3 regions of the Gordonibacter urolithinfaciens genome follow, and region 3 is predicted to be linked to each of the others. Evidence: predicted binding sites of a transcription regulator. Region 3 holds the regulator's gene; each other region holds the start of a gene.
What was found. The regulator LexA, encoded in region 3, represses DNA repair genes until DNA is damaged. The targets are predictions, from matches to a motif close to CNAACANNTGTTNG.
Positions count from the first base shown of each region.

Region 1: the regulator LexA is predicted to act here: its motif matches at 4,305-4,318, upstream of BN3560_RS10185 (tryptophan transporter).
Region 2: the regulator LexA is predicted to act here: its motif matches at 6,592-6,605, upstream of BN3560_RS01070 (DUF1848 domain-containing protein).

Region 1 is NZ_LT900217.1:2,370,942-2,378,915, reverse strand. Features, by position in the region: gene BN3560_RS10205 (carboxymuconolactone decarboxylase family protein) at 165-473, opposite strand; gene BN3560_RS10200 (energy-coupling factor transporter transmembrane component T family protein) at 907-1,677, opposite strand; gene BN3560_RS10195 (energy-coupling factor ABC transporter ATP-binding protein) at 1,674-2,531, opposite strand; gene BN3560_RS10190 (energy-coupling factor ABC transporter ATP-binding protein) at 2,528-3,367, opposite strand; gene BN3560_RS10185 (tryptophan transporter) at 3,439-4,065, opposite strand; gene BN3560_RS10180 (TetR family transcriptional regulator) at 4,625-5,311, opposite strand; gene BN3560_RS10175 (MDR family MFS transporter) at 5,483-7,486, shown strand; gene BN3560_RS10170 (hypothetical protein) at 7,608-7,974, shown strand, end outside.
Region 2 is NZ_LT900217.1:229,982-237,955, reverse strand. Features, by position in the region: gene ribF (riboflavin biosynthesis protein RibF) at 1-175, shown strand, start outside; gene BN3560_RS01085 (erythromycin esterase family protein) at 190-1,386, opposite strand; gene BN3560_RS01080 (LTA synthase family protein) at 1,570-3,636, opposite strand; gene BN3560_RS01075 (sodium-translocating pyrophosphatase) at 3,955-6,072, shown strand; gene BN3560_RS01070 (DUF1848 domain-containing protein) at 6,668-7,741, shown strand; gene BN3560_RS14615 (cysteine peptidase family C39 domain-containing protein) at 7,964-7,974, opposite strand, start outside.
Region 3 is NZ_LT900217.1:40,807-48,780, reverse strand. Features, by position in the region: gene BN3560_RS00225 (ATP-binding protein) at 1-7, shown strand, start outside; gene BN3560_RS00220 (stage V sporulation protein S) at 180-536, shown strand; gene miaB (tRNA (N6-isopentenyl adenosine(37)-C2)-methylthiotransferase MiaB) at 545-1,942, shown strand; gene miaA (tRNA (adenosine(37)-N6)-dimethylallyltransferase MiaA) at 1,932-2,867, shown strand; gene hflX (GTPase HflX) at 3,059-4,378, shown strand; gene lexA (transcriptional repressor LexA) at 4,581-5,219, opposite strand; gene BN3560_RS00190 (ATP-binding cassette domain-containing protein) at 6,029-7,537, shown strand; gene nrdR (transcriptional regulator NrdR) at 7,699-7,974, shown strand, end outside.

The DNA of each region.
Region 1 (7,974 bases), 2.3 Mb from region 3:
GTCCATGCTAGCCGTGCGCCCGCAGCCTGGACGACGCGGAAGGCGCGCCGCCGCGTATCTGTCAGCAGCCCGTTGCGCCCCCGTGCAACCAGCCGGGCGAGCGTGGCAGGCTATATGAGGAGAGGGGATTTCGGAGGCAGGCAGCGGCCAGGGCGGGCGGGCGCCTACGCCTCCGCGGCGTCGTAGGCGTCGAGCGCGGCTCCAAGCGCCTCGATGGCAGTCATGCCGACGGCGGGCAGACCCACGAGCACCGCGCTGCGCACCTCCTCGCGCGTGGCGCCCAGCTTCTTGAGCGAGGTCACGTGGAACCCGAGACCGCCCGTCATGCCGACTGCGGAGAGCACGGCCAGGTAGGCCAGCTCCTGCGTCTTCTGGTCGAGCGCGCTCGACTTCGCCACCTGCATGACCATGCCGCCGTACGCCTTCGCCAGCTCCGGCTCCTCGTCCATGAACAGCTCGAATCCTTTTGCCATTGCGCAGCCTCCTTCGTCGGAGCGCCCGAAGGCGCCGTTTGCCTCCGCCGTGACCAGTATAGGGCCCTGGACGCTGCGGCGACGCGGCGCGCGGTGAACCGTCATCCCCCCGAAGGCTCTGCATCAGCCTAGGGCACGGCAACGAGCCGGCACGACGCCCCGTGCCCGTCGGGCTCGCCGTCTTGTCGGCCGACCTGGGTCCGCCGATCTCCGCAGTTTGCCCCTTTTCATCCAACGGTTCGCCGTTGCGTCGGGCGGCTATAAGGACAGGCCGAAAAGTCCGTGTGCTTGGCAGGATGGCGGAGGCTCTTTCCGCCGCTTCCCTCTCTGGAGCCCCTTTCTCGCATGGCGCATCGTTCGCCGTCGCGCTTGCCCTACCGCTGCCCTAGGGCCCCCGGCGCGAGGGAGCACGCGGCCGACGCGATCGCAGCCGTTACAGCACGATCCCCAGCGTTACGGCGCAAGCCACCAGCGCGACCGCGACCGCCATCACAGCCACGTCGTAACCCACAAACGGGTACTCCTTGTAGCCGCTCGCCACGCCGCGCAGGTTGAAGCCGCGCACCTCCGCGGCGATGGCGGCGCTGTTGGTCTTGCGGACCGACGACACGAGCAGCGGCACGCACAGCGGCACCATCAGGCGCACCTTCCGCACGATGCCGCCCGCGTCGAACTCCACGCCGCGCGCGGTCTGCGCCTCCATGATGCCCTTCATGTCGTTCATGAACAGGGGGATGAAATGGATCGTGGACGTGAACGTGAACGCGTACTTGTAAGGCACGTGCAGCACCTTCACCACGGCGTTTGTGATGTCGTTCATCTTCGTGACGTAGAACACGAGGAACAGCGGGATGGCGGCGGCCATGAGGCGCACCACCGTGGTGAGAGCCGCCAACAGGCTTCCCGTGCCGATGTAGCCCCACGGAAGCTCTGCCAGCACCGCTCCGCTCGGCGTCGTGAGGATCTGGACGACGGCGAGGATCAGCGAGAACGCGAACACCGCCTTCGCGAGGCCGATGGCGGGCCTCATCATGCCGCACGTCGCGGCCAGCGCGAACCCGACCGCCAGCAGCACGGCCAAGAACACGAGGTTGCTCGAGCAGAAGCACGCGACGGCGAACAGCGCGGCCGCCGCCAGCTTGGCCACGGGGTTCATGCGATGCAGCAGGCTGGTGCCGGGCACGTATTCGAGAAACGAGCTCATGCGCACACGCTCCTTTCGACGTCTTGGGTTGTTCGAGCCTCTTCGACGACGGCGGCCAGCATCTCATCCACCGTGTTGGCGCGGGCGACGGCCGTCTCGGCGAGCCGCGGCATGTCGCGCGCCAGTTCAAGCGACAGGTCCACGATCTGCGGCGGAACAAGCGAGGCGCACTCGAGCGTGTCGCGGTTGCGCAGCACGTCGAACGTGGGGGCGTCGTCCACCACCGTGCCGCCGCTCATCACGATACAGCGCGTGGCGTAGTCGGCCACCACCTCCATGTCGTGGCACACCATGATCACCGTGGCGCCCTGCTCGTGGATGCGGCGGATGATGGCCATGACCTTCTCGCACTCGCGGAAGTCCAGTCCTGTCGTGGGCTCGTCGAGCACCACCACCGGCGGCGCGAGCACCACGATGGAAGCCAGCGCCAAAAGCTGGCGTGCGCCGCGGTTCAGCAGGAACGGGTCGTCGTCGGCATCGAAGCCGAACTCCTCGATGATGGCGTCCACGCGCGCGTCGGCCTCGGGACCCGCCTGCCCGAGCGCCTTGAACCCGAACAGCAGCTCCTCGCGCACCGTGTTGCAGCAGATCTGGCGGTCGGGATTCTGGAACAGGAAGCCCACGCGCCGGGCCAGCTCGCTCGTGCGCAGCTCGGTCGTGGGCACGCCGTCGACGAGCACCTGGCCGGCGTCGGGCTTCAGCAAGCCGTTCACCAGGCGCATCGTGGTGGACTTCCCCGCTCCGTTCGTGCCCACGAACGCGACGAACTCGCCGTCGCGGATGGTGAAGCTGACGCCCTTGAGGATGGGCAGCGTTGCCTCGTAGGACGCGTGCACGTCGTCGAACTCGATCATGCGAGCACCTCCCTCAACGCCTCGCGCGCTTCGCGCACGTTGCGGACGGACGCGCCGCCGTACAGGCCCTCGGCGCGCAGGCGGTTCATGAGCTTGGTCGAACGCGGGCAGTTGACGCCGATCCGCTTGAGCTCGTCCGAATGCTCCAGCACCTTCGCGGGCTCGTCGGCGAAGCGGACGCGCCCCTCGTTTACGATAACCAGCATATCGGCGTACTGCGACAACAGAGCTATCTTCTGCTCCACCACCACGACGGTGGTGCCGTGCTCGCGCGCATAGCGCGCCAGCAGGTCGAACACCGCTTGCGAGCTGGCCGGATCGAGCTCGGCGGTGGGCTCGTCCAGCACGAGCACCCGCGGGTTCAGCGCCAGGACGGACGCGATGGCCACCTTCTGCTTCTGCCCGCCCGAGAGCGTTGCGATCATGCGGTCGCGCAAATCGGCGATGCCCATGTCGTCCAAGGCCTGTGCGACGCGCCCTTCGATCTCGCCCTTCGGCACGCCGAAGTTCTCCAGCCCGTAGAGCACCTCGTCCTCCACGACCGACGTGACGAACTGGCTGTCGACGTCCTGGCAGACGCTGCCCACCAGCCGCGACACATCGGTGAGCGCGACGTCGCAGGTGTCGAGCCCGTCCACGGTCACCGAGCCGTAGAAGTCGCCCGGATAGCAGTGCGGGATGATGCCGTTGAGCGCATAGGTGAGCGTCGACTTGCCCGAACCGGCCGCGCCGGTGATCCCGACGAACGCACCGTCCGGAATGGCAAGGCTGATGCCGCTCACCGCGGGCCGCTCGCTTTCGCGGTACTGAAACGTGAAATCGCGTATCTCTATCATGTCGAGTCTTTCTTCCGAATCGCAGGTTGGCGTAGCAAGTCAGCGAGGGCGGCCGCAGGCCCGCGGAATCCCTAGCGCTTGAGCACCTTCTTCAGCGGCATGGCCAGAACCTGCACCAAGATGCAGTTGAAGGTGGCCGTGCCGAACACGATGGCCGCGTACGTGGCCAGCGCCACCATGACGTCGCCGCCCGTGGACACGACGTTGATGTAGACGGACAGCAGCGCGAAGGTTCCTCCGGACACCACCGTGGACACGAACGTGTTGACGAGCGGGTTGAGGTCGAGCCTGCCGCCGATGCTCATGGGCACCTTGACGAGCAAGCCGCAGGCCAGCGCGCCGAGTACCTCGGAGGGGATGTTAAGAAGCGGCGTGGCGTTGAGCAGGGGGATCTGGCAGATGAGCCCCGCCAGAAGGCCGATGACGAGCGACTGGCCCAGCTTCGGGCGCGTCAGGATGATGGCCAGGCAGTACATGGCGATGATGAAGTTCGGCTTCATGCCCATCGACGAGAGCAGCGAGCCCACCGTCAGCTTGAGCACCGCGCCGGCTGCCAGCAGCACGGCGATGAGGATGAGGTCCTGCGTGGAGAGCCCCGCCTTCTTGGGAGCCGCCGCCACGTCGCGCTTGCGCGGCGCTGCCGCTTTGCCCGCTGCGGCCGTCTGCGTAGCAACCTCGCGCTTGATCTGCTGCTCCATGTTCCTCAATCCTTTCTTGGCGGAGTTCCCGCCGGTTCGTTGCCCCTCCCGGGGCGTTTCGTTTGCCGGCACGAGCTTCGCGGTTGAGGAACGCATCGCCTCGCCTCCAAAGGTGCGCACGGCTGCCGCCGCGCTGCGCCGCATAAAAAAACACCTGTCCTTTGAGATAAAGGACAGGTGTTGTAACCTGCGGTGCCACCTTTATTGGCTCTGCGATGCAGAACCCTCTCACGAACATGCCAACACATGTTCTGCCCTTAACGCAGGCTCACGGTCCAGATACTCGGTCGGCTCGGCCCCGTGCGCGCCATGCCTTCCTTTCCCCTTTCCCTCGGCGAACCATTTACCATCCAGCTTACTGCGGGAATCCCAGCTGCGCCCGCTCTCTGTGAGTGCTCATGATGGCTTGACTTTCGCCTCATCGGTTTCAGCTATTAAGTTGTGGCGCATACTTTAGCACAACGCTTCGGGATGCTGTCAAGAGAAAATGCACGTTTTTTCAACGCAGGCCGCAGTATCGCGGACCGTTGAGCCGTTGGCTGCGAGCCGGGAGCGCGCCCTAGCCCGCCGTGTCGTCCCCCGCAGAAAGGTACGTCGCTATCAGCCGGCGCGTCTCGGAGGATGTGGGCGCCGCCTCGCCGCAGACATGCAGCATCGAGCGCGTGCGCGCCAGGCCGATGGCCGTGGAGGACGCCACGAGCGCCTCCTCCTCCACCGACCCGCCCGCCAACATGCGGCGCTCGGGACGCTCGCACAGATAGGAGCGCAAGGCGGCGGCGATGGAGCGCTGCACGGCCAAAAGATCGCGCTGGCCGTGGAAGAACAGCTGGGGCATGGAACGCAGCGCCTCGCGTCGCAGGCTCTCTATCTCGTCGTCCACGCCCGCGGACACGGTGGTGCTCACCACCCCCACGAGCACATCGAGGTAGCACGCCTCGTCATGCTCCGCCAGTATCTCGAGCAGGCGCTCGTCGTCGGGGAACGCGTCCATGCGTCCCATGATGACCGAGGCCTTCGAGGGGAAGTAGTTGAAGAACGTCTTCTTGGATATCTCGGCCCGCGCGCAGATGTCCTCCACCGTCACGCCGTCGTAGCCGCGCTCGATGACCAGCTCCAGCGCCGCGCGCTCCACCGCAAGCCGCGCCTTGAGCTTCTTACGGTACCGCAGCCCCTCCGGCGATGCGTTCTCCCGACCGTGCTCCACGATGCGCGCAACCTCCCGTTGACGATGATGTGCCGTTTTCATGCAGGGTACCACAAGTTTCGACCGCGCCGCTTTTCATCTACCGAATGAATATTTATACTGGGTGTAAATTACCTCAGCCGCACATGAAGGCGTTCTCGAGGACGGGCGAAAGCCCGCTCGAGGGCGCCTTTGTTCGCGGCAGCACGTCTCTTAGCGGAAGGAATCAGGCATATGGGTTTGTCGCGCAAGCAGATCATCATGTTGGCCGTGCTCGTGTTCGGCACGTTCGTCACCGTCTTGAACCAAACGGTGGTGGCGCCCGCGCTGCCGTCGGTCATGGCCGAGATGAGCGTCGACGCTTCCACGGCGCAGTGGCTGACCACGGGATTCACCCTGGTCAACGCCATCATGATTCCCATCACGGCGTTCTTGACGGACCGCTTCACCACCAAGCGGCTCTTCCTCGTGTCCATGGCCATCTTCACTGCGGGCAGCGCGCTGGCCGGCTGGGGGCCGAGCTTCGCCGTGCTGCTGCTCGGCCGCCTCGTGCAGGCCGCAGGCGCCGGCATCCTCATGCCGCTCGTGATGACCGTGCTCATGTGGACGTTCCCCGTGGACAAGCGCGGCACGGCCATGGGCCTGTTCGGCATCGTCATCGCGTTCGGCCCGGCCATCGGCCCCACGGTCGCCGGCGTGATCATCGACCGCTACACCTGGCATGACATGTTCTATATCATCACCGTGCTGTCGGCCGTCGTCGTGCTCATCGGCGCGTTCGTGCTGGAGAAGGGCGGCGAGACGAACAAAGACGTCAGCCTCGACGTGCCGTCCGTCGTCCTGTCGTCGTTCGGCTTCGGCGGCCTCCTGTACGGCCTGTCCACCATCGGCTCGTACGGCCTGCGCGCCGACGCCATCGCGGGCACGCTCGTGGGCGTGGTGGCGCTCGTGTTCTTCTTCCGCCGCCAGCTGAAGATGGAGCATCCCATGCTGCAGGTGCGCGTGCTGGCCAACCGCAAGTTCCTCATCGCCACCATCATCGGCATGCTCGTGCAGGGCGCCCTGCTTGCCGCCGGCATCCTCGTGCCCATCTACCTGCAGTCGCTCATGGGCTACTCGGCCACCGTGTCGGGCCTCGTGCTGCTGCCCGGCGCCATCATCATGGGCGCCATGGGCCCCATCGCCGGCCGCCTGTTCGACAAGCACGGCCCGCGCGTGCTGGCGCTCGTGGGCATGGGCGTGCTGACGCTCACCACGTTCTGCTTCGCGTTCCTGGGAACCGAAACGGGCCTGATCACGCTGACCGTGCTGTACACGGTGCGCCTGTTCTCGCTGTCGCTGGTGAACATGCCCATCACCACCTGGGGCATGAACGCGCTCGACAACGAGCTGGTGAACCACGGCACCTCGGTGAACAACACGTTCCGCCAGGTGGCGGGCTCGCTGGGCACGGCCATCATCGTTTCGGCGTCCACCATCGCCACGAACGCGAGCGCGCGGGTGATGACTCCCACGCAGGCCAGCATCTTCGGCATCGACGTGGCGTTCGCCCTGGCAGGCGTGCTGTGCCTCATCGGCTTCGTCATGGTGGTGGCGCTCGTGAAGAACAAGCCGGGCGAGACTGCCGAGCTCGACAAGGACAATGCACGGCGCACGGTGCTCGAGTCCATCATGAAGCGCGACGTGTTCACCCTGCCGTCGAACGCCACCGTGGCCGAGGCCATGAAGCTGCTGGTGGACAAGCACATCTCCGCGGCGCCGCTCGTGAACGCCGAGGGCAAGGCCGTGGGCTTCGTGTCCGACGGCGACATCATGCGCTACCTGTCGAAGCGCTCCACCATGATGATGGACCCCGTGGTCATGATCATGCAGACCGTGGACGCCGACGGCGGCAACAAGGACTTCGCCCGCAAGCTCGACGAGCTCATGGGCATGCAGGCGCTGAGCATCGGCGCGAAGGGCATCATAGGCGTGGACGTGCACACCGACCTTCCCGAGGTGTGCCGCGTGCTGGGCGAGAACCATCTGAAGAAGGTGCCGGTTCTCGACGACGGCCAGGTGGTGGGCGTGATCAACCGATCCGACATCACCCACTACTCCATGGAGCAGTACCTGGCCGAGCGCGGCGACGAGGCGCTGGTCGCCGGTAGCGGGGAGGGCCAGGGGCCGACCAAGCTCGAGCGCGCCGAAGAAGCCGCAGCCCTGCCGGACGACGAGGCTGTGGCGTCGTCCATCTAGCGGGCGGCGCACGGCGAACCCGGCCGATTTCGCAGCGAAAGCGGCCGGGTTCGATCCGGAAATCGATAGCCCCCTTCCCCATGCTAGCATTCGAGGGTCAATGCTCTCGAAGGGGGTCCCCATGAGGAAACGCCTGCTCGCCCTAGCCCTGCTGACGACGCTCGCCTGCGCGCTCGCTCCGAGCGTCACGTTCGCCGACGAAAGAGGCGCAACGCCCACTCCCGTCACGATCGAGGTCGGCGACGACGGCGCGCCGGTGAGCACGTCAGGCGATGGCTGGACGTACGACGACGGCGAGCTCGTGCTCGAAGCGGGATACGCATTCGCGTTCACGGGCCACGCGTTCGACGTTTCCGGCGAGAACCGCATCTGGAACAGCGGCATCATTGTAGACGGCATCTTCGTCAACGGATCCAAGGGAAACGGTTCCACCGTGCACAACGAAGCGGGCGGCGTCATCCAGGGCGGCACGTTCAATATGCCCGTCA
Region 2 (7,974 bases), 190 kb from region 3:
CCGCGCCACCGCCACCTGCGAGGTGCACCTCCTCGACTTCGCCGGCGACCTGTACGGGAAGCCGGTCAAGGTGGAGTTCCTGCACTGGCTGCGCCCCATGCGCAAGTTCGACGACGTGGACGAGCTCATCGCCACGGTAAAGGGCAACATCCAGTGGGTGAGGGAGAACCTGTAGCGAGCGCCAGCGGGTCAGTTGAGGGGCGTGCAGTCCGGCGAATCCGACAGGAGCACCAATTTCTGGAAGTAGTCCGTCGTGGATAGGCCTTCGTCAGTGCCCTGGTTGACGAGGCTCTGCCCTGCTGCGAAAGTGCTGCCCGCTTCGTCGAGCGAAAAGAGCACGTCTTGGCCGAACCATTGCTCGAACGGTCGGTAATCGAGGTCTGCGTTGGAGGGCGAGTAGCTGCGGAGGAGAAGCGGGCCCTGCTCCGTATGGGCGAGCAGGATGGAGCACACCGCCCCTGCGACAGGCGATCCGGCCGCATCGAGTCGCATGGCGAACCGATTGTACGTGCTGGAGCAGAATTCGGTCTCGCAGGCGCTCTGGATGACGTGCTCGCTGCCGAGCTCGCCGAAGAAGGCCTCCTGCGGGTAGCGTTCAGCAACGAACCGGAAGTTCGCCATCATCGCCTCGTCGCGCAGGTCGTTCGACTTCGAGGACCGCTCCGCTTCCGTTCCCCGGTAATAGCGCACGGTGCGGTCGAAGTTCTCGGCAAACTGCACCGCCCATCCGTACGAGCTGCCGAACGCTGCCTGCGCCTCTTCCGGTTGCTCGCGTATCGCCTGCCCCAGCTCCTCCAATGCCTGAACATCGCCGCTTAGGGCCCTTTCCAAGGTTGCGGCGAAGGCCTCGCCGACGTCGGCGGAGCCGTCGGCGAGCAGGGAGAGGCCCCGGGCGGCGGTCTCGGGCTGGTGGTCTACGTCCAGCCCGATCACATGAAGCTTCTGCTGGTCGGGCAGGGCTGCATTGTACTCCCGGAGCCAAACCCAGAAATCCCGCTCTTCTTGGGTATATCCCATCGTGCCGCTGAGCTGTTCCAGGTAGAAGTCCAGCTCGTCCGCATTGCCTGTTTGGAGGTAGCGGTCCAGCAGCAGGCCGCTGCCGAAGCCGGTCTCCCAGAGGAGGTAGCGTACGCCTTCGTGTTCATGGAAGTAGCGCACAAGCAGCTTCTCTGCCTGCTTGTCCTTCGCCTTCGTGTGGGTTTCCCCGGCAAGGAACACTCGGTAGCCGTCGACGTTGCCGATGGAGCCCTTTGCAAGCGGCTGTTCCAGGTCGAACGGGTTTGCCTGGCGCTCAAGATATTCGCGCACGGCGTCGGGGATGCCGGTTCCGCATCCGGGCAGGGCGAGCAGCGCCGCTGCGAGCGCTATTCCGACCATTGCTCTCATCTGGTCCCTCCTAAGAGGCCGTATGCTATCCGAAAGGCCATGCCTAATAATGATGGGGGGGGGCGTGTGTCAATGACTGGCCGACAGATAAGGGGACGAAGGGGGTGCGGGCGGTTTCCTGTCGAGGTTTCCGGGGATGCTGCCTCATCGCGGATGAGGCAGCATCCCTCCGTGCCCGTTCACCTACCTTGCTGACCAGGCGGAATCCTTGTTGAACAGGTTGTCGTACTGCACCGTGGCGTAGGCGCGCAGGGCCTCCAGCGCGCCGGGATCCCCGCCGTCCTCGTCGCCGAAGCCGTGCCAGGCGCCGTCGGCGGTCAGGAAGCCGTTGAGGTTGATGGCGGGAATCGCCTCGCGCACGGCCAGCAGGAAGCGCTGGTAGCCCGTCGTGGGCAGGCCCGCGGCCTCCACCAGTCTCGATCCCAGGTAGTTGAGGCTCGTGCGCTCGTCCGCGCCGCCGTCCGGACCGTGGGCGCCCTGCGCGCGGGCGGCGTCGTTCGCCCAGATGAGGTATGGCACCGTGTAGCGCTCCTGCACGGCCTCGAGCCCCAGGTCGTCGGCTGCGGCGCCGTCGTGGGTCGCTTCGAACAGCCAGTCGCTGAAGCCGGGCTGGTGGTCGCCGAAGAAGCACAGCACCACGGGCCGGTCGAGCGCGTTGAGCTTGTCCACGAGGTAGGCGAGGTCGCGGTCGGCCTGGCGGATGACGCTCGCGTACTCGTCGAGCTCTGGCGACATGCTGCCGTCGCCGAGCGGCACGCTCACGGCCAGATCGTCGGACAGGCCGCCCACATCGTAGCCGCCGTGGTTCTGCAGCGTCACGTCGAAGACGAACTGCGGGCGCCCGTCGGCTTCCAGCAGGTCGAGCACGTAGTCGTACGTCGCGCGGTCGGTGGTGAGCCCGCGCAGCGTGTCGGCGCCCGCGAACGCGGACTGGTCGGCGAACTCGTCGAAGCCCAGCTGGTCGTACACGCGGTCGCGGCGCCAGTTCGTGCTTTCGGCCGGGTGGACGGCATGGGTCGCGTAGCCAAGCCCGGAGAAGTAAGACACGAGGCTCTCGGCGCCGTCGAGGTCGTACAGCACATAAGGGTACACGCCGCCGCCGAGATGGCCCATGCTCGAGCCGGTGAGGAACTCGAACTCGCTATTGCACGTGCCGCCGCCGAGCGCCGATACGTACGCGTCGCCCGCTTCGAGCGCTTCCGCGGCAATCTCGTAGTAGTGCGCGGGACGGGCGCCGGTGCCGGCGAGGCCGGGATAGCGCGAGAGGTCCGAGAAGGTCTCGTTCATGACGGCTATCACGGTAGGGGCTTCGGTTTTGCCGGCCGTCTCGGGCGCGCCGCCGAGACGGCCGATCAGCGCGGCCACGTCGTCGGCGTCGTAGCCGTCCGGTTCTGCCGGGCTTAGGTCCTGCACGTGCTTGAGGAAGCAGAGCGCCGAGCCCTGCTCGGCGTACGACTCCTTCACGCCCCAGACGTCCACCGTGCACGCGTACGCCTCCTCCAGGTCGTAGGAGCCCAACCACCAGCCGAAGCATGCTGCCACGGCCACGGCGCACGCCGCGTTCACCGCGACCCGCCGCGGCGAGACCGTCGCCCTCGGCAGGAGGGAGAGCGCCGCGAGGCACAGGGCGAGCACGGCGGCAGCCTCCAGGAGCCGTTCGTCGAGCGCGAACGTGTAGCCGGACCCCACCGATGCGGCCGTCGAGAGCGCGAGCAGGTCGGCCGGCACGATGGGCTGCCCCTTGAACGCGATCACGAAGTGGTTCGCCGTGCCGGCCAGGAAGCACGCGGCCAGGAACAGGCCGACGGACGCGCGCGAGCGCTGCCCGGCGAAGTACACGACGGCGAGGAGCAACGCGAGCACGCACAGGTTCGCCGCCGCATAGTAGGGGTCCATGGCGAGCAGGGCGTCGTTCCACGGCCGTTCCAACAGGTAGAAGCCTGCGGGCACGGCAAGCGCTACGGCGAGGGGCCGCATCGCGCCCGCCGTTTTGCCGTCGATGCCCGGAGCACGCCCGCGCACAAGCGGCACGCAGCCGCAGGCGGCCAGCAGCAGGGCCGTGAAGGCCGTTTGCGGCCAGGGCGCCTCGACAAGGCCGGCTGCGGCGTAGAGGCACAGGCCGAGGGCGGCCAGGGAGCCGGCCAGGACGGCGGCGAGCGCAAGGGCGCGCGGGCGCGTGGGAGCCTTGGGCGCCCGCGAGGCGGATGGGGGCTCGGTCGGGACGGCAAGGCGGGTCTGCCGCTCGGTCATTAGGTACTCCTCGGTGAAAGACGATGCCCGTTCGACACGATGCCCGTCCGCGTGCATAAAAGAATGCCCATCATACCGGTTTTCCCGCCGCCCGCACCGCAGGCTCTGGCGAGCGGCACGCGCAGGGGAGAACCGTAACCGTCGAGCAGGCCGATTGGAGCGTACCTCCAGAAAACCTCGATTTCCCCTTCACATTATCTCCGAATCCCCTAAAATGAGGCAGTTGCTATCTTCCCACCTCAATGCCCGGTGCGAAGGCAGCATCGTCAGTAACGGTCGAACCAAGGAGGAAGACACGTGACTACTGCAGTCGCATGGATGGCCCCCGTGTGCGCCTTGATTGGCATCTGCATGGCGGGCTACCTGGGTTCCTGGGTGCTCAAGCAGGACCCGGGTCCCGACAAGATGAACAACATTTCGCTGAAGATCCAGCAGGGCGCCAAGGCGTTCCTCATGAGCGAGTACAAGCTGCTCGTCATCTTCATGGTGATCGTCGCCATCGTCATGGCCGTGGCGCTGTCGCCCATCACGGCGCTCGCGTTCGTCACCGGCGGCGTCATGTCGGCCGCCGCGGGCTACGTCGGCATGCACGTGGCCACGCGCGCCAACACCCGCACGGCCCACGCCGCCGAGGAGTCGGTGGCCAAGGCGCTCAACATCAGCTTCAAGTCCGGCCTGACCATGGGCCTGTGCGTGGCGTCGTTCGCGCTTCTGGGCCTGTCGCTGTGGCTCATCGCCATGGTGTTCGGCATGGCTGTGGGCGTGGACATCAACGCCGAGCTGGCCGGCCTCATGCACACGAACATCGGCATGGTCGAGGGCTTCGCCACCGGCGCTTCCGCCGTGGCGCTGTTCGCCCGTGTGGGCGGCGGCATCTACACGAAGGCGGCCGACGTGGGCGCCGACCTCGTGGGCAAGGTCGAAGCGGGCATTCCCGAGGACGATCCGCGCAACCCGGCCACCATCGCCGACAACGTGGGCGACAACGTGGGCGACGTCGCGGGCATGGGCGCCGACCTGTTCGAGAGCTACACGGGCGCCATCCTGGCCCCCACCATCCTGGCGGCCACCTTCGGCGCGCTGGGCGGCTACTTCGCCACGGGCGACCTGGTGTGGGCGCTCGTGACCCCGGTCATCATCGCCGGCTGCGGCATCATCACGTCCATCATCGGCCTGTTCGCCGTGCGTGCCAAGGAAGGCGCCGCGCTGCACAAGGCCTTGAACCGCGGCACCTACGTCGCGGCCGGCATCGAGATCGTCGTGATCTTCTGCCTGTTCTACGTGTGGAGCACGCAGTCCGTCGACGCGCAGCCGCTGTGGCTGTTCGGCTCGGTGCTGTGCGGCCTGGTGGCGGGCCTCGCCATCGGCAAGATCACCGAGTACTTCTGCTCCGACAAGTACAAGCCGGTGCATAAGATCGCCGACGCCGCCGACACGGGCGCGGCAACGGTCGTCATCGAGGGCATCGGCACGGGCATGCTGTCCACCATCGCCCCCATCGTGCTGGTGGCGCTGGCCATCATCGGCGCGTACACGTTCGGCAACATGGCCTTCCCGCTCGCGTCGGCCGAGGGCGGCATCGCCGTAGGCCTGTTCGGCGTGGGCCTGGCCGCCACGGGCATGCTGTCCAACACCGCCATCACCATCGGCGTGGACGCCTACGGCCCCGTGGCCGACAACGCGGGCGGCATCGCCGAGATGGCGGGCCTGCCCGAGGAGGTGCGCGACCGCACCGATGCCCTCGACGCCGTGGGCAACACGACGGCCGCCATCGCGAAGGGCTTCGCCATCGCGTCCGCGGGCCTGTCGGCCATCTCGCTGTTCGTGTCCTACCAGGCCACGATGCACCATGCCATCCCGAACTTCGAGCTGACGCTCACCGATCCGCTCATCGTTGCCGGCATCTTCATCGGCGCCATGATGCCGTTCATGTTCGCGGCCCTCACCATGGGCGCGGTGTCGCGCGCGGCCCACGCGATGGTTGAGGAAGTTCGCCGCCAGTTCCGTGAGATCAAGGGCATCATGACCTACGAGGCCGAGCCCGAGTACGACAAGTGCGTGGCCATCTCCACCTCGTCCGCGCTGCGCGAGATGATGCTGCCGGGGTGCCTGGCCATCATCGTGCCGGTTGCCATCGGTTGCTTCAACCCGGCCATGCTCGGCGGCTTCCTGGCCGGCGCCGTGGCCACGGGCATGCTCATGGCCATCTTCATGTCCAACGCCGGCGGCGCGTGGGACAACGCGAAGAAGTACATCGAGCAGGGCCATCACGGCGGCAAGGGCTCCGAGGCCCACAAGGCCGCCGTCGTGGGCGACACCGTGGGCGACCCGTTCAAGGACACTTCGGGCCCGTCCATGAACATCCTCATCAACCTGATGACCATCGTGTCGCTGACGTTCGCGCCGCTGTTCATCATGATCCAGGGCCTGTTCTAGATCTTCCTGCGGAAAGAGACGCTCTTCTCGGGGACCTCGGCGCCAAGCCGGGGTCCCCGTTGTTTTCCGGGCGGGGGGGGGTGGCCGCCTCGTGGGCCGAAGGACCGCGCCCTGCCAGCCAGCCCGAAGGGACGCTACGGCTGCTTTAGTGGGGGCAAATGCTCCGACTTCCCCTTTGACGCATAGTCGACGATCGTGATCGTGCCGCATGCGCAAAGCACCTTGCTCATGTCTGCGGCGATTCAATATATGACTGAAAAAGTAATGGACAAAAAGGATCGGTAGTCTATAGATTTTGGACGGAAATCAAGCGGCAGTGAATGCGGCGTTTTCTAAACGCCTGGTAGCAGGCCCGGTGTTTTAACTATCTTTTATCCAGAATAACGACAACTGCCCCTTTTTGTCACGGCACCGTATGCCCCGCACGTTAGGCGGCTGCTTCGAGGACAACTGCACGCGAAGGTCGTCAGATTGTGCCAATCAGCCGATTGTTCGCCAAACAGGGTCAAACAGGGAATAAGAACAAATGTTTGCCCATTGCCGTATTCTATGGTATGTTCGGAGAGCACGCTGTTTCGCAGGAAGGAGGCTGCGCGTGATCGTCAGCGCATCGCGGCGCACGGACATACCCCGGTTCTTCATGGACTGGATGCTGAACCGTCTGGAGGAGGGGTACGCGCTCGTGCGCAACCCTATGAGCCGCACGCAGGTGAGCCGTGTGGCACTCGGCGCAGGGGCGGTGGACTGCCTGGCGTTCTGGACGAAGGACCCCGAGCCGCTGCTCGCGCAATCCGCTCGCCTGGAGCGTGCGGCGCCCGCCCCGTATTTCGTGCAGTTCACGCTCAACGCCTACGGCGCCGACGTGGAGGCGTGGCTGCCGCGCAAGGTGGAGCTCGTGGAGACGTTCCGCGAGCTGGCGCGCGTCCTGGGCCCCGAGCGCGTGGTGTGGCGCTACAGCCCCATCTTGCTCGGCGGCCCCGGCGGACGCTACACCGAGGAGCACCACCTGCGCTACTTCGAGACGTTCGCCCGCAAGCTGGAGGGTTTCACGCACGCGTGCCGGTTGAGCTTCCTGGACGTGTACCCCAAGATCGCGCCCCGCATGCAGGCGCTGGGCCTCTTCGGCGTGCCGGAGGGGCGGAAGGCCGCGCTCGCGCTGCGTCTGGCCGAGATAGGCGCCGCGCACGGCATGGAGGTGGGCGGCTGCGGCGATGCGGCCCTTGCGCAGGCTGGCCTGGCGGGAACCGGCTGCATCGATGCGGCGCTCGTCGCGCGCGTGGCCGGGGTGGATGCGCGGGCTGGCTCGCCGGCGGCGCCGGGGGCGTGTCGCTGCGCGCCGAGCGTGGACATTGGAACCTACGATACGTGCGCCAACGGCTGCGTGTACTGCTATGCGAACCCGGGCGCGCGGCGGGCGGGCGTCGAGCCGGGGCCGCCGAGCCCGGACGGCTATCCGGGGAAGGGCGCCGCGGGCTACGGCGAAGGTAGGGCAGGCGGATGTGCGGCGCCGCGCGGTCCACGGGCCGCACGGGCGGGGGACGGTGCGGCCTGGCGCCTCGCGCGCTACGATCCTGCCGCGCCGATGCTCTGCGACGCCCTGCGGCCGGGCGACGTCGTGACCGAGCGCGCCATGCCGCCGCTGCCGAAGGCCACGCTGCCGCTGTTCTGACCGACCGGGGACGGCGCCGTCGGCTGGACCGTCCGTGGGCGACGGGCGGGGAGGCGGGTGGGCGCTGCGGAGGGCGGCGCACGGGCGCCGGGGAGCCGGCGCCGGAAAGCAGAGTCCGCGTGACGGGCGTCGGCCGCAGGAGGCGGCGCAAGCGCCGAGCGCTTGTCGCACGCGACGTGCGCCGAAGCAGGAAACGGGAGCGCCCTTTGCTTCGGGTGCTTGCTAGCGCAGGT
Region 3 (7,974 bases):
CCGCTAAGTTCCACATAAGCTGCGCCGCCTGGTCGGCGAACGGCCATATCCGCAGGTTGCACGCCATACCATTAATAGCTAGAATAACGGTACCGTGAAAAAGCGGCGCGCGGGCGCCGCACGCATATTGAACGCACGCCAAACGCACGAGCAACGTACTCAAACGACGAAGGATATGCATGACCGCACCCGAGCACAAGCCGGACATCGGCTGCCTGAAGGTTTCATCGAAATCGTCGCCCGCTTCCGTGGCCGGAGCCATCGCCGGCATGGTGAAGGACGGCGTCGGCGTGGAGATACAGGCCGTCGGGGCCGGAGCGGTGAACCAAGCCGTGAAGGCCATCGCCATCTCGCGCGGTTTCCTGTCGCCCGTGGGCATCGAGATCGCCTGCGTGCCCTCCTTTGCGGACATCGTTATCGACGGCGAGTACCGCACGGCCATTCGCTTCGCAGTCGAACCGCGCTACACGCGCGGCGTCTCCATGCCCGCTGCCGGCGGGGAAGCGGAAGCCGCCCCGTCCGCCCCTGCGCACTGAGGATCGCCATGCACACGCATACCCCGTTCACGAACCTCGCGTTCTGCATCCGCACGTTCGGCTGCCAGATGAACAAGCACGATTCCGAGCGCGTCGCCGGCATGCTCGAAGGCCTGGGCGCGCTGCCCGTCGATGCCATCGAGGATGCCGACCTCGTTGTGTTCATGACGTGCTGCGTGCGCGAAGCCGCCGACACGCGCCTCTACGGTCAGGTGGCCTCGCTCAAGAACACTCCGCTGCGCGCCGGCACCCCCCTGTCCAAGCGCGTCGTGGCCGTGGGCGGCTGCATCGGGCAGCGCGACGGGCAGAAGCTCGTCGATGAGCTGCCGCACCTGGACGTGGTGTTCGGCACGCACAACCTGGGCTCGCTTCCGCGACTGCTGGAAGAGGCGCTCGACGAGGGGGGCCATCACGTGGAGGTGCTCGACGCCGGCTCGTCGTTTGCCTCGGAGCTGCCGACGGCGCGCGAGCACGCGTGGGCCGCTTGGCTTCCCATCGCGCAGGGTTGCAACAACTTCTGCTCGTACTGCATCGTGCCCTACGTGCGCGGCCGAGAGAAGTCGCGCCCGCTCGAGGATATCGTAGCCGAGGCGGAGGGCTACGTGGCCGCCGGCGTGAAGGAGATCACCCTTCTGGGCCAGAACGTGAACTCCTACGGCCGCGACCTGTACGGCTCGCCCCGCTTCGCGGCCGTGCTCGATGCGCTCGACGCCACGGGCATCGAGCGCCTGCGCTTCGCGACGAGCCATCCGAAGGACCTCACCGACGAGGTCATCGGCAGGTTCGGCACGCTGCGCTCGCTCATGCCGGCGCTGCACCTGCCCGTGCAGTCCGGCTCCGATGCCGTGCTCGCCGCCATGAACCGCCGCTACACGCGCGCCCATTACCTGGAGCTCGTGCGCAAGCTGCGCGAGGCGCTGCCGGAGATCGCGCTCTCCACCGACATCATCGTGGGGTTCCCCGGCGAGACGGCGAAGGACTTCGAGGACACGTACCGCCTTGTGGACGAGGTGGGCTACCACCAGGTGTTCACGTTCATCTACTCCAAGCGCGAGGGCACGCCTGCCGCCTCGGTCGACGATCCCACGCCGCGCGACGTGATCCAGGGGCGGTTCGACCGTCTGGTCGATCTCGTGCAGAAGCGGGCCTTCGAGGCGAACCAGGTCGACCTGGGGAGCACGGTCGACGTGCTGGTGGAGGGCGCTTCCAAGCGCGATGCGGGCCTGCTCGCGGGCAAGAGCCCGAAGAACCAGACCGTGCATGCGCCGCTGCCCGAAGGCGCCTCGATCGAGGAGCTGGCCGGTACCACGGTGCGCGTGCGCATCGACGAGGCGAAGACGTGGTACCTGGCAGGCGAGGTGGCGGGCGGTGCCGTGCCGCCCGCGGAGGCGGCGGATGGGCGCTGACCCCGTCGTCTGCATCGTCGGCCCCACAGCCTCGGGCAAGTCCGCCCTTGCGCAGGCCGTCGCCCTCGCGCTCGATGGCGAGGTGGTGAGCGCCGATTCCATGCAGGTGTACCGCGGCATGGACATCGGCACGGGCAAGCTCGCCCCCGACGAGCGGCTTGTGCCCCACCACGGCCTCGATCTCGCCGACCCCGGCGAGCCGTACTCGGCGGCCCTCTTCCAGGAATACGCCCGCGCCTGCTTCGAGGACATCGCCGCGCGCGGGAGGCGCGCCGTGCTGTGCGGCGGCACCGGCCTGTACGTGCGCGCGGCCATCGACGCCTACGAGTTCCCGAAGGGGGAGCAAACGGGCAATCCTGTGCGCGAGTATTACAACCGCCTTGCCGGCGAGCAAGGCGCCGACGCCCTGTGGGAGCTGCTGCGCGAGCGCGATCCCGCGAGCGCCGCCATCGTGCCCGCCGCCGACGTCAAGCGCGTCGTGCGCGCCTTCGAGCTGTTGGAGGACGGCACAAGCCTGGCCGAGCAGCGCGCGAAGCTGGCGAGCATCCCACAGCTGGTGCCGGCATGCTTCATAGGGCTGTCCGTGGATCCGGCGGCGCTCAACGCGCGCATCGACGCGCGCGTCGACGCCATGTTCGACGCCGGGCTCGTGGACGAGGTGGCGCGTTTACTGCAGAGCGGATTCCGGGACGGCATCACGGCTCCCCAGGCTATCGGGTACAAGGAGGTCGTCGCCGCCCTCGAGGGGGAGACGACGATGGAGGAAGCTGCGTCGTGCATCAAGACGGCCACGCACCGCTACGCGAAGCGGCAGCGCACTTGGTTCCGCAAGGACCGGCGCATCCGCTGGATAGATGCAACCGACCCTGACCCCGCGGCCCAGGCAGCCGAGGCGCTTTCCTTGGTGGGAGGCGTCGTTGCCTGAGCGTTTCCGCAGCAGGGCGAGCTTGTAGTATGATACGGTTCTGCAGGCCGACCCTGCCGAGCCTTCAAGATCGGAGCACCTATCATGCAGACAGCACACGCGTTTCTCTAGCGGTTGCGACCGCGCCCGACTGTCTCCGCACGCCGCCATCCGCGCCGGCGTGTCCCTTCTTGCTTCGAAAGGTTGGCTCCATGTCTGAATTTGAATCCGTAATCACGCGGGGCGCGATCCCCGTTTCCGAAGAGCGCCGCGAGAAGGCCGTGCTGGTGGGCGTCGACCGCCCCGGCGCCTCCTGGCCGCTGGCCTCGTCGCTTGCCGAGCTCGAGCGTCTCGTGGACACGGCGGGCGCCGACGTTGCGGCCGTCACCACGCAAAAGCTCGACGCGCCGAACCCGCGCACGTTCGTCGGCTCGGGCAAGGCCGAGGAGGTTGCCGAGCTGGCACGCGCCCACGCGGCCGATCTCGTGGTGTTCGACGACGAGCTCACGCCCTCGCAGCAGTCGAACCTCGAGAAGGTAGTCGGCAAGGAAGTGAAGGTCATCGACCGCACGGCGCTCATCCTCGACATCTTCGCGCTGCATGCCACCAGCAAGGAGGGCCGCCTGCAGGTGCGGCTCGCCCAGAACGAGTACCTGCTGCCGCGTTTGCGCGGCATGTGGGCCCACTTGGCCTCGAACCGCATGGGCGGCGGCGTGGGCTCGCGCTTCGGCGAGGGCGAGAGCCAGCTCGAGGTCGACCGTCGCATGGTGCGCAAGCGCATCACGTCCATCAAGCGCGAGCTCAAGCACCTGGCCGAGGTACGCGCCATCCAGCGCGAGAGCCGCTACGAGAGCGGCATGTTCAAAGTGGCGCTGGCCGGTTACACGAACGCCGGAAAGTCGAGCCTGCTCAACCGCTTGACGAACGCGGACGTGCTGGCCTACGACAAGCTGTTCGCCACGCTGGACTCCACTACGCGCAAGTTCGAGCTGCCCGAAGGGCGCGAGATCACCGTCACCGACACGGTCGGGTTCATCCAGAAGCTGCCGACCACGCTCATCGAGGCGTTCAAGTCCACGCTCGACGAGATCACGGGAGCCGATCTCGTGCTGCATGTGGTGGATGCGTCGTCGGACGAGTACGAGGCGCAGATCGCTGCGGTGGAGGACGTGCTCGGGCAGATCGAAGCTCAAGACTTGCTTCGCGTGCTCGTATTCAACAAATGCGACCTGCTCGACAAGGAACATTTCGATGCTCTCAAGGCGCGTCATCCACAGGCCCAATTCGTATCGGCGGCAACAGGGGAGGGCATAAGCGAGCTTGTCGGGCATATCGCCCGTGTCGCCTCGGCGCAGGACGAGCATCTCGCCATAGTGATTCCCTACAACCGGGGAGATCTCGTCTCCCTCGCGCACGAGCGTTGCCATATCCTGTCGGAAAAGCACGAGGAGGACGGTACGCACCTCGTCATGTTGGCTGCTCCGTCCTTTGCCGGCCTGTTTCGCCCCTACGTGGCGGAGAAGGACCGTTAGGCACGTCCCTTTCAGAAAGCTGCAAACTACTTGGTTAGAGTAACTCTAACCAAGTAGTTTGCGACCGGATGACGCGATCTCGGATCACCGGTCGGTCTCGGGACGAACGAGCGCCCCTCATCCCAAGGCCGGCGTTTCTCCTGCAGGGGCCGTAATCCAACAGGGCGTCTCGCTCCTTCGGCAGGGCCCCGCAAGGCGTCGCCTACAGGCGACGGAACACCGCCACTACCTTGCCCGCGATGGAGCAGTCGGTGGTGATGATGGGCTCCATCGTGGAGTTCTCCGGCTGCAGGCGGATATGGTCGGATTCCTTGTAGAAGCGCTTGACCGTCGCGCCGTCGTCGATGATGGCCACGACGATGTCGCCGTTGTTGGCGACGGGCTGTTCTTTCACCACCACGTAGTCGCCGTCGTTGATGCCCGCCTCGATCATCGATTCGCCCCGTACCGACAGCAGGAACGACGGTGCATCGCCCACGATGTCGGTGGGAAGCGAGATGGTGTCGGTGATGTTCTCCTCGGCGAGGATGGGGGAGCCGGCCGCCACATTGCCCACGAGCGGCACGTTCACCACCTTGTTGAAGCTGGGCTTGATGACGTTGGAAGTGCTCTCTGCATCGCCAAGCGGATAGGTGAGCGCGATGGAACGCGACTTGAGGGGATCGCGCTTGATGAGCCCCTTGTCCTCGAGTGCTTTGAGGTGCACGTGGACTGTCGAAGGGGAGGAAAGGCCCAAGCTTTGGCAGACCTCGCGCACCGTGGGACCGTAGCCCTTCTCGCGGATGCACTCCTCGATGCAGTCGAGCACCGCCTTCTGGCGTTTCGTCACTTTGTCGGACATGCCCCGTTCCTTTCCCTTGAACGAACAAATGTTTTAAATACGTATTGACATGAACTTTTGTTCGTTCTATTATATATGCGAACAAAGGTTCTACGCAAGGCCTAGGAGGCAGAAAGATGAAGAATTTCGAGATGCGGTGCCCCTTCGATGGCACGTCGGCCCTGCAGCCGGAGTTCAACCGTGTATCCGCAGCCGGGGCTATCATCGAGTTTCCAGGGAGCGGTTCCCAAGGTGCTTGCGCGCCGCTGCAGCATTCGCACGCGCGTCAGGTACCGTCTGCTGCGTGCCGTGCTCGCAGACTTGGCGCTACGGAGATGGCGCGGGTTCTTCGTCATGGCAGTGCGGCAGGTCGCGCTTACGGCCGTGTGAGGCCGTGGCAAGGCGCTCTTGCCGGATGCGTCTTCTCCGTTTTCGCCTTCCTCAGCATTTTCATCAGCTTCTAGCGACTTCGGAACGCCCATGGATACTGCATTTCTGTGACTGCGCGGCATCCTCGCCACCATGGCGCTGCCGTTCCATCGCCTTTCCACCCCGCAGGACCCTTCCTCCTTGCAGGTCCATGTGGTAGACTGCCTTTTGAACCGAAATCCCAGACAGGCTGCTGTGAATGCGGCCTTCGAGAAGGAGACAAGGAACATGAAGTTCTAACGAAAGCCTTCGGGCACCCGCCAGGTCATGCAAGCTCCGCACCGGGTGCGCTTTCGTTGCTGTTCCTTGATGTTCCTATCCCTAGCCTCGCCGTCTCATCGGCGCCAGGTTGCCAGCGCGAAAAGCATTGAATCCGGTGCCTCTCGAAGGGAGGCCCTTCCGTGTTCGTTTCAGCCCGCCATCTTACCTATACCTACGACGGCGCCGATGCCTTGGCGCTCGATGACGCATCCGCCGTGTTCGCGCCCGGCTGGACCGGCGTGGTCGGCCCGAACGGAGCCGGCAAGAGCACGTTGCTCAAGATCGTATGCGGGATGCTCGAGCCCCAGAAAGGAAGCGTTTCTCCGCAGGTCGCAGGATCGTTCTGCGCCCAGTCGACCGATGTCGCGCCAACGGGGCTCGAGGAGTTCTCCTACGACTACCGCCCCGAGGCCGTGCGCCTGCGCTACCTGCTCGGCATCGACGACGCATGGCTATGGCGCTACGACACCCTGTCACATGGCGAGTGCAAGCGTATCCAGATAGCATGTGCCCTCGCAGCCGATCCTGTGCTGCTTGCACTCGACGAGCCCACAAACCACCTCGACGCCGAAACCCGCGAACTGGTGGCGCGTGCGCTTGCCGAGTATCGCGGGACGGGCCTTCTCGTCTCGCACGACCGCGCGTTGCTCGACGGGCTGGTGAGCTCGTGCGTGTTCGTGGATCGAGGGCGTGCTGTGACCGTGCCCGGCACGTACTCTCAGGCGAAGGAGCAGCTAGACCTACGCCGCCAGACTGCCGTAGAGGAGCGGTCCCATGCCCGTCGCGAACTGGCGCGCCTCAAGACGGAGAGCAATCGTCGAGACGGGGTGGCGGCGCGTTCGGCTGCACGGCGCTCGGCTCGGCATCTCGACCGGCACGACCATGACGGGCGCGCGAAGATCAAGCTGGCCATCTATTCCGGCCAGGATGGCAAGACCGGGCGGCTCTCGTCGCAGATGGGGAAGAAAGTCGAGCGTGCAGAGAAGCGCATGGCCGAGGTTCGCGTCGCCAAGGTGTACGAGGGTGCGCTCGACCTGGAAGCCGAGCCCGCCGCGCGCACGGTGCTCGTCCGATGCGAGGCCGGGTCCCTGACGCTGGGCGAGGGGCGCATGCTGCACCATCCGCAGCTGTACGTGGGCAACACCGACCGCATCGGCCTGGTGGGCAGGAACGGTGCAGGCAAATCGACGCTGCTTGCCGAAGTGCTGCGGCAAATGCCGGAAGAGGGCATGGTGTACGTCCCGCAAGAGATAGGAAGTGACCGGGCGCGCGCCCTTCTCGCCTCGGTGAAGGCTCTCGCGCCGGCAGAGCGCGGGCGCCTGCTCTCCATTGTCGCCCGGCTCGATTCGCCGCCGGCACGCATCTTGGAGGGAGACGACTTGAGCCCCGGCGAGGTGCGCAAGCTCCTGTTGGCGCAGGGCCTGACAGGACGACCGCATCTCATCGTCATGGACGAGCCGACGAACCACCTGGATATACGCTCTGTCGAAGCCTTGCAGGACGTGCTGGCCGATTGTCCCTGCGCCCTGATGCTCGTGTCCCACGACGAGCGCTTCCTCGACGCGCTCACCGCAACACGATGGGTGTTCGACGTTGGCCGTGCCGAAGGGAGAGGGCTCGGCGACACCCATGTAAGGGTGGAGCTTTGACCTTTTCCCCGTGGTCGAACACCGGTGAAGCCGAGATCCACACCCGCTTCGGACCGCCTCCTTTCCGCAGGGGGCGGTTTTTTTGCAGGGATCGACAATGCGGATTGAAGCACAATATCTTGTATGCTAGGCTGATCCAAAATCGAGCAAAGGAGCCTTTCATGCGCTGTCCTTCCTGCGGAAACCCCGAATCAAAAGTGGTGGACTCGCGCCCTTCCGAGGATGGCACGGCTATCCGGCGCCGACGCGAATGCCTTGATTGCGGCCGTCGATTCACCACCTACGAGCGTTTGGGCGAGAACCCGCTCATCGTTATCAAGGCGGATGGGTCCTCCGAAGCCTATGACCGCCAGAAGCTCATGCGCGGCCTGCTCATTGCCTGCGGGAAGCGGCCTATCTCACCCGAGCAGATAGCGTCGCTCGTCGATAGTATTGAA